Regions from separate parts of the Photobacterium kasasachensis genome, predicted to be linked through region 1. Evidence: predicted binding sites of a transcription regulator. Region 1 holds the regulator's gene; the other holds the start of a gene.

Region 1 (4,419 bases):
GCTAATGATCACCAAGGCACGCATAAGCTTGGGCCACTTGCAAAACTTGTCTTTGAACATCTGGTCTGCTTGTCCAGGAAAAGGCTTGGAACAGTGCATGACAACCTCCTGCTAGAATGACAGCCCAATTCTACTAATGACAATATTGATGAAAAGGATATTGATGCTTTTATGAACAGCTTTGTGAGAGGTATCAATATTTGACGTTATATGACAAAAAATTGTCATTAGGGGGAGCAAAAAAGTGGTAATAAAATAATTATGCATAAGTGGCTATGCGTATATTTTTATTTCTATTAGTTGGATATGCTGAAAATAGCAAATAAAAAAAGAGGTGCTTAGCACCTCTTTTTATAAATATCTATTAGGTTGTTTACGGTAATTCAGAAAGAAGTTCTGAACGACGCTGCTTAGTAATTACCGACCAATGCTGGCCGCTAACTGCACCCTCAAGGGCCCATAGCAACTCGATATTTACCGACTCTTGATGGGTTTGCTGCAATGCTTTATAGGCATTGAGCGCACCGGCTTCAAAGAGCTCTTCAACTGTCGTAATACCGGCCTTTTTCAGCATACGTTCGTTAGCTAAACGTAGGTTCGGTAAATCTTTTATACGACTAGGACCTGATTTGCTTTTGGTTTCTTTATCCTGTTTAGCGGCAGTAAAGGAACGCTTTGCTTGGCAAAGAATTTTTCCAGGTTCATCCCACCATTCCTGCGGAATAGCGTAATGCTTGGTCACAACAGGGAACCCGCGTTTTTTATAAACGTAAGGAGTTAAACCTGCCTGCTTAAATTCTTCTTCATTGTCGGCATTAGCTCGGAGGTGCAACTTATCGTTTACCACAAGTGCAAACATGGTTTCACCCGCGAATATACCAAAACCGCCAAACATCGAGCGAGATTTTACATTCTCGAAACAATTGAATAATCGTAGTGATTCTTTAAGTACTGGTTTGTCCATGCTTCTTCTCGGTGAAAAATATCTTGAGTCACCTAACAACAGAGCGAGGATTTCAGATTAGCAAATTTCACAAAAAAGTTATGTCAGGAAAATGTCAGGATTCATGACATCACTTATTGCTAGATCCATCGGCAACCCCGCTACCATAAGCAACTTAGTTATTGATAAACTAACCACTTTTAGGCCGGAAGCTTTGCGTCCCATCCTTTCGGATGGTTTGCCTTGTTCGTGACTTTTTAAGAATATCTCAGATAATATTTTTGAACTTGCTCCCATTCTGAAAAGTGTGATCTTGCTTCAAGTAATAGATCCCGGTTATGGGATGAGAGCAGCATAAATGCCTTAAAATATTTACAGCAAAAAAAGAGTTAATGACAAAAAAAAACCGATATCAGATATCGGTTTTTTTGAAGGGGCGGGAGATGCCATTTACGCGTTCAGGTCTTTTACTGATTTGCGTACAACAAGCTCCGGTGCCATCTCAAAGATACGTCGTTCGTGCTCTTTATCTTTAACGCGTTCCATCAGGATTTCAATCGCTGTTTTACCCAATCGACGCTTAGGCTGGTGGATTGTGGTAAGAGGTGGCGAGAAATAAGGAGCCAGATCGATGTTGTCGTAACCGATGATAGAGATATCATCAGGAACCCGTATACCCGCCTGCTCAAAGGTACTGATCAGCGCCATTGCCATAATATCATTGAAGCAGAAAATCGCTGTTGGGCGATCTTCCATGGCAATGAATTTGTTAGCGGCAATAACAGCAGATTCACACTCGAAGTCACCTTCAAGTAGCCAGTTTTCATTGACATCAAGCTTGGCTTCGTCCATTGCTTTATAGAAGCCCTTCAGACGCTCACGACATGTTGATTTATCCGGGTGGCCAGACAAGCAGCCAATGTGGGTATGACCGTGTTCAATGAAGTATTTTGTCGCAACATAACCACCGAGCTCGGCGTTGTCCTGGATTTTGTCTGTGTGCGGGCTTTCCGGACCCCAATCCATGATCACCATAGGCAGATCTTTCTTGCGCTCAAGTAGTTCGAGGAGTTTTTCGTCAAGATCAGAGCACATGACCAGCAGGCCATCAACACGCTTTTCTGCCAGCATGCGCAGGTAATCGCGTTGTTTTTCAAGGTTGCCTTCGGTATTACATAAGATCAGCGTATAGCCTTCACCATAGCAATACTCTTCCACACCATGTACAACCTCGGCAAAGAAAGGGTTAGTCGATTTGGTAACCAGCATACCGATAGTACGGGTAGTATTGCACTTGAGGCTTCGTGCAACAGCACTTGGTGCGTAATTTAATTCATCTACAGCCGCTAATACTTTTTTCTGTGTTGCTTCCGCAACAAAGCGTGTTTTGTTGATCACGTGAGATACTGTTGTCGTTGATACACCAGCCATACGTGCAACATCTTTAATCGTTGCCATATTTATTCTTCTAATAATTTAAGATCAGAGGTCAGAACCGACCGTTTCATAATCACTTGTAATCAATAGTACCAAACAGAGTAATTATCTGACTGCATTAGATAATTAGTCTGTTTGGTACAGCGTCTAAAACGCCAAAAAGCCGCTTCATTCACGAGCGGCTTTGTTCTCTTGCCTTACGGGGCGTTTCATTGTGTAATCGCTTGCGTTCACATTCTACTGAGTGTAGCGCACAGTGCAACGTTTCTGTATCCCAACCTTGAAATTCTTGATAGATATCAACAAACTCAATGCGATTTTACACCAATTAGATGCATATCCGATTCAGATAGCTTCCGAGTAGACTGTAGCTATACCAGAAGATATGACTACCGGATAATTATCTGTCGGATGTGCTGTGATGTGCACAGGCCAGCTGTAAACTCTGCTGATCGTTTCACTGGTTAGGGCTTGCCAGGGGGAGCCATCTGCCTGGATTCTCCCCTCATTGATGATGACCAGGCGATCAGCATACTGCGCAGCCAAATTGAGATCGTGGATAACAACAATAACTGCGGCTCCGGTGCGAGCCAACTCACGAGCTACCTGAAGTGTTCGGTGCTGATGGGCAAGATCAAGCGCCGAGGTGGGTTCGTCGAGCATTAGTATACATTGTTTACCCGCCTGACTGAGCTGGGTGAGTACACGTGCAAAATGTACCCGTTGCTTTTCCCCCCCTGAAAGGGTGGGGTAGAGCCGATCTTTTAGCGAGAGCACATCGACAACCTGCATCTTCTCCCGGGCAATTTGCTGGGTTTCAGCATTCGGGATTTGAAGGGGGATGCAGCCGAGCTCCACTACTTCTTGTGCAGTAAAAGCGAAAGTTAAATTACTGTGTTGTGGTAGGACACCCAGATGCTTGGCAAGATGTTCTGGTTTAAATTCAGCCCGCGGCTTGTCGAAGAATTCGATGTCTCCCCCTGCATCAACTTCGCCGCACAGGACTTTGAGTAGCGTACTCTTGCCCGCGCCATTTGGGCCCAATAGCGCCGTCAGCTCACCACTGGCAATTGTGATGTTGAAGTCATCCAGTAATGTTTTTCCGCCTAGGGACAGGTGCAAGCCCTTGGCTTCGATAGCAGCTTGAGGGTTATTCGGTGAAACCTTCATGACATTTTCCCCTTTTGTCTGATAAGGAGGAGAATAAAGAATGGTGCGCCGAGAATCGCGGAGATGATCCCGACAGGTAATTCAGCCGGAGTGGCGACAACTCTTGCCAGCATATCAGCAATAAGCAGGATCAGGGCACCGAGTAGCGCCGATAGCGGCAGCAGGGTTTTGTGGTTTGGCCCAGTAAGCATTCTGCAAAGGTGCGGAATGATGAGGCCGATAAATCCGATGACGCCGGTTAACGAGACGGTGACACCGACGCCGGCGGCACAGAGCAAAATAAGCAGCCGCTTTAGCCTCTGTACATTCACGCCCATATGCCTGGCTTCGCCTTCCCCTAACAGAAAGGCGTTTAGCGCATTGGCATGGCGGTCAAAAGCCAGAAGCAATACAGCAAGCGTGACAAAGGCGAGGGTAATGCCCGGCCAGGTGGCACCAGCCAGCGAGCCCATCGACCACAGTGATAAGTCACGGAGCGCCTGATCGTCGGCAAAGTAATTCATAAGTCCAAGCCCGGCTCCGGATAACGCACCAATAGCGACACCTGCCAACAGCATAATTGTCACAGAGGTGCCGCTTTTATCGGTACCAAGCCGATAAACCAGATAGGTACTGGCTGCGCCGCCAATAAAGGCGAACACCGGCACGGTTCCCATGGTGAGTAGCAGCGGAAATGATGTCGCTAGAGGTGCAAAGATAACAATGGCAAGTGCTGCGCCAAGGCTTGCCCCCCCTGAAACACCAATAATACCGGGGTCTGCCAGAGGGTTGCGGAAAAGCCCTTGCATAACTGCACCGCAGAGCGCAAGTATACTGCCGATCGCGATACAGAGCAGGGTGCGCGGAAGGCGGATTTTATGGATCACGAT
Region 2 (4,419 bases), on a different contig from region 1:
GGAAGGCGAAATTACAAGGCTGGGAAAGGATTTCGCCGGTAAAACAGTATTACCAGACGAGGGGTAATACTGTTTTTATCGATAAAGGAGTATGCGACTAAAGCCCTTGCTCCTGGCAGGCACGAAGCACATAAGGGTTGTTGTTATGCTGAATATCGGCAATTCTTCTGTCGCGCTCGCATTCCCAGGTCGTGACGGGATACTGCCTGTTCCAGGCTTCCATGAGTTGGCGTTGCTGGCTCGACAGGCGGAAGGGGTATTCGTCGCTCATATACAGGTAGATCCGCGCAATAGCCCCTCGTGTCGAAGCCGGAGGATCGGCTCGGCGGGCTTTAAAATCAACTTTCATTTCGCACTGACCGTAATGAGCGCCCTGTTGCCCGTTCCAGGGACGGAAGTTGTAGTTCGAGCGGTCGCCGTTGACCTCTCCGACGGTCGGCGTCAGGTTATGAAGGTCGGCTTCCATTACGCGGAATTTAGGATCCTTGTGGCAATTTCTGCGCCCGCCATCTTGCCAGCATTGTAGCTGGTGACCGAACTGCCAGGCCGGAACCACGTGCTCCCATTCTATACGGCTGGCTCGCTTTTGTTGTTTGCGTACCTGGTAGCCGCAGCTCTCCAGATCCGGAATGCCTTTTTTGCCGTGCCATTCGATATCGCAGCCGCAGTAGAAGCTGACTGGGTGATCCTGGTAAATACCGACCGCAATTTTCTTTGCTTTACTAAACGAAGAGGGGGGAGCTGCCAGAACGATGGCCGGAAACAGGAACCCGAGGCCGAGCCACTTAAAATTACACTGCATATGACGTCTTATTGTTAGAACTCTATCTGATAAGACTATCACTGAATGTGAGTTTTAGAAGTAGTTCACTCTTTATAAAAAGGAAAATTACATTTTTGTTTTGCAGCCGGTGTCGTCGTCAAACCGCCAGTAACGGCTGTTGGCAACGCCGGCAATGATAGGTCGCCTGCTTTCGCTGCACTTTGTTGTGGCGGCGAACGGTGAGCTGGTGTTCGCTGCAGTCGCACCGATACAGGTAGGTGGTGCCTTGCACCGAAGAGACATCAAAGCTGTGGGTTGTCCGGGCCGGGATCCTAAAGACCTCGGTCATGATGATTTGCCATTCGCGACCGTGCGGGCGCACTTTGCCAAACAATTTGAAGGTCACAAGATGGGCGACCTCGTGAGGGACGACCTCGTCGAGAAATGCCTGCGGGTTCTCTTCCAGTAACACGGAATTAAAACGCACTTCCCAGCCTTGCAGGCGGGCACTTCCGGCAATTTTACCCCGTTGCCTGAAACTGACTGCTGGCATTAGCAGGCGCTTGTTGAGTCGCTGGTTGGCATGTGCGATACACTGCTCGACTCTGGCGATAACTTGGGACTGGAGTGCTGACATGAATCGCTGTGCGTGGCTGGTGGAGTGGGAAGTATAAAGAGTTTGGGAGAGGGCGACAATAAGAGCATACCCCCCTCTAACTCCCCCTTGGAAATGGGGAGGGTTAGAGTGGTGTTCTACAGACAACAAAAAAGGAAGCCGAAGCTTCCTTTTTTAAACTGGTGCGTTGTCGCTTACTTAATGTTTGCGAAGTCGCGTAGCATTTCTGCTTTGTCAGTTGCTTCCCAAGGGAACTCTTCGCGACCAAAGTGGCCGTATGCTGCTGTCTTCTGGTAGATAGGCTGAAGCAGGTCAAGCATTTCGATCAGGCCGTACGGACGTAGGTCGAAGTGCTGGCGTACCGCTTCAACGATAACGTCGTGAGACACTTTTTCGGTACCGAACGTCTCAACCATGATTGATGTTGGATCAGCAACACCGATAGCGTATGAAAGCTGAATCTCACAACGCTCAGCTAGACCAGCAGCAACGATGTTCTTGGCAACATAACGTGCCGCGTATGCTGCAGAACGGTCAACTTTCGATGGATCTTTACCAGAGAATGCGCCGCCACCGTGACGCGCTGCACCACCGTAGGTATCAACAATGATCTTACGGCCAGTCAGGCCACAGTCACCCATTGGGCCACCGATAACAAAACGACCGGTTGGGTTGATAAAGAATTTGGTGTCTTTGTTCAGCCACTCAGAAGGCAGTACCGGCTTGATGATTTCTTCCATTACTGCTTCTTGCAGAACTGGAAGCTCGATGCTCTCGCAGTGCTGGGTAGAAAGAACAACGGCATCAATACCGACAATCTTACCTTGATCGTAAGCGAAAGTTACCTGGCTTTTTGCATCCGGACGAAGCCAAGGCAGGGTGCCGTTCTTACGGATTTTAGCCTGACGCTCTACAAGACGGTGAGCATAAGTTACCGGAGCAGGCATTAGTACATCAGTTTCGTTGGTCGCGTAGCCGAACATGATACCCTGGTCGCCCGCACCCAGCTCGCGTGGATCTTCTCGGTCAACGCCCTGGTTGATGTCCGGAGACTGCTTGCCGATAGCGCTTAGTACGGCACAAGAGTTGGCATCAAAGCCCATCTCTGAGTTGACATAGCCGATTTCACGAACGGTTTGACGTGTAATTTCTTCGATATCAACCCAGGCAGAGGTAGTAATTTCACCACCTACCATTACCATGCCGGTTTTCACGTAAGTCTCACACGCAACACGTGCTTTTGGGTCTTGTTCCAGGATCGCATCCAGGACTGCATCAGAAATCTGATCGGCAATTTTATCCGGATGACCTTCTGATACGGACTCAGAAGTAAACAGGTGCTTTGACATGCGTACACTCACTCTTATTTGGCTGTAGATTGATAACAAGGTGCTCTGAAATAAAAGGCTTTCATAAGAAAAACGCATATGGATATACGTTTGAATGTATAGAGCTACCTCCGTCTAGACGGCCATAATACCTATATCAGGCTTAAAATCAACACTGTGAATTGTAAGGTGATAGATGTATCGCAAAGGCAAACGTTTACCTTTCAGGGCCTTAACGGCAAAATTGCAAATGAGGGGGATGGCAGCTTATTGAAATAGTGCTCATTTTCTTCAGGAAAACGTTTGCAGTCCGGGGGCAGACTTTGCGACAATACCCGCCCGCCGAATCTAGGTTAATTTACCGCAGTTACAGATTGGTAAATAACTACAATACAACAGTCTACGAATTTCTGGAGCAGACATGTCTTCTCGTAAAGATCTTGCTAATGCAATCCGCGCCCTGAGCATGGATGGTGTTCAACAAGCCAACTCTGGCCACCCTGGTGCACCTATGGGGATGGCAGATATCGCTGAAGTCCTGTGGCGTGGCCACATGAACCACAACCCACAAAACCCACAGTGGGCTGATCGCGACCGTTTTGTTCTGTCGAACGGCCACGGTTCAATGCTGATTTATTCTCTGCTTCATCTGACAGGTTATGATTTGTCTATCGACGATCTGAAAAACTTCCGTCAACTGCATTCAAAAACACCGGGTCACCCAGAATACGGCTACGCGCCGGGTGTTGAAACGACAACGGGTCCTCTTGGCCAGGGTATTACTAACGGTGTTGGTATGGCGTTGGCTGAAAAAGCCCTGGCTGCACAATTCAACCGTGAAGGCCATGACATTGTTGACCACAACACTTACGTGTTCATGGGCGATGGCTGTCTGATGGAAGGTATCTCTCACGAAGCATGTTCACTGGCTGGCACACTGGGCCTGGGCAAGTTGATTGCATTCTGGGATGACAACGGTATCTCTATCGACGGTGAAGTGGAAGGTTGGTTCTCTGACGACACACCAAAACGTTTTGAAGCTTACGGCTGGCACGTAATTCCAGCAGTAGACGGTCACGATCCTGAAGCTATCAATGCAGCCATCGAAGCGGCGAAAGCAGACACAGGTCGTCCGACACTGATTTGTACCAAGACCATTATTGGTTTCGGTTCACCAAACAAAGCGGGCTCGCATGACTGCCACGGTGCGCCTCTTGGCCATGACGAAATTGCCGCGGCACGCGAATTCCTAGGCTGGAACCACGGTCCGTTTGAAATCCCGGCTGACATTGCGACACAGTGGGATGCCAAAGAAGCCGGTGCGGCGAAAGAAGCAGCATGGAACACGAAATTTGACGCGTACGCGGCAGCTCACCCAGAGCTAGCAGCGGAGTACAAGCGTCGTGTGAATGGCGAGCTGCCTTCTCAGTGGGAAGAAAAAGCCAGCCAAATCATCGCCGATCTTCAGGCAAATCCTGCGAACATTGCATCACGTAAAGCATCACAGAACGCTTTGGAAGCGTTCGGCCAGATGCTTCCTGAGTTCATGGGCGGCTCAGCTGACCTTGCTCCATCAAACCTGACTATGTGGTCTGGTTCTAAGTCGCTGACGGCTGAAGACGCATCGGGTAACTACATCCACTATGGTGTACGTGAGTTCGGTATGACAGCCATCATGAACGGTATTGCGCTGCACGGCGGCTTTGTACCAT

The links. The regulator PurR, encoded in region 1, represses purine synthesis genes. The targets are predictions, from matches to a motif close to TNANGNAAACGTTTNCNTNA.
Region 2: metK (methionine adenosyltransferase) is a predicted target of PurR. The motif match lies at 2,913-2,932, and genes of this name have one in related genera.

Annotation. Positions count from the first base shown of each region.
Region 1 is NZ_JAKJSH010000012.1:146,944-151,362, forward strand. Features, by position in the region: gene L4D19_RS17620 (hypothetical protein) at 1-99, opposite strand, end outside; gene L4D19_RS17625 (TfoX/Sxy family DNA transformation protein) at 374-964, opposite strand; cyclic di-GMP riboswitch class I at 1,092-1,196, opposite strand; gene purR (HTH-type transcriptional repressor PurR) at 1,394-2,401, opposite strand; gene L4D19_RS17635 (heme ABC transporter ATP-binding protein) at 2,726-3,550, opposite strand; gene L4D19_RS17640 (FecCD family ABC transporter permease) at 3,547-4,419, opposite strand, start outside.
Region 2 is NZ_JAKJSH010000016.1:88,881-93,299, forward strand. Features, by position in the region: gene endA (deoxyribonuclease I) at 98-802, opposite strand; gene L4D19_RS21165 (SprT family zinc-dependent metalloprotease) at 921-1,400, opposite strand; gene metK (methionine adenosyltransferase) at 1,574-2,728, opposite strand; gene tkt (transketolase) at 3,129-4,419, shown strand, end outside.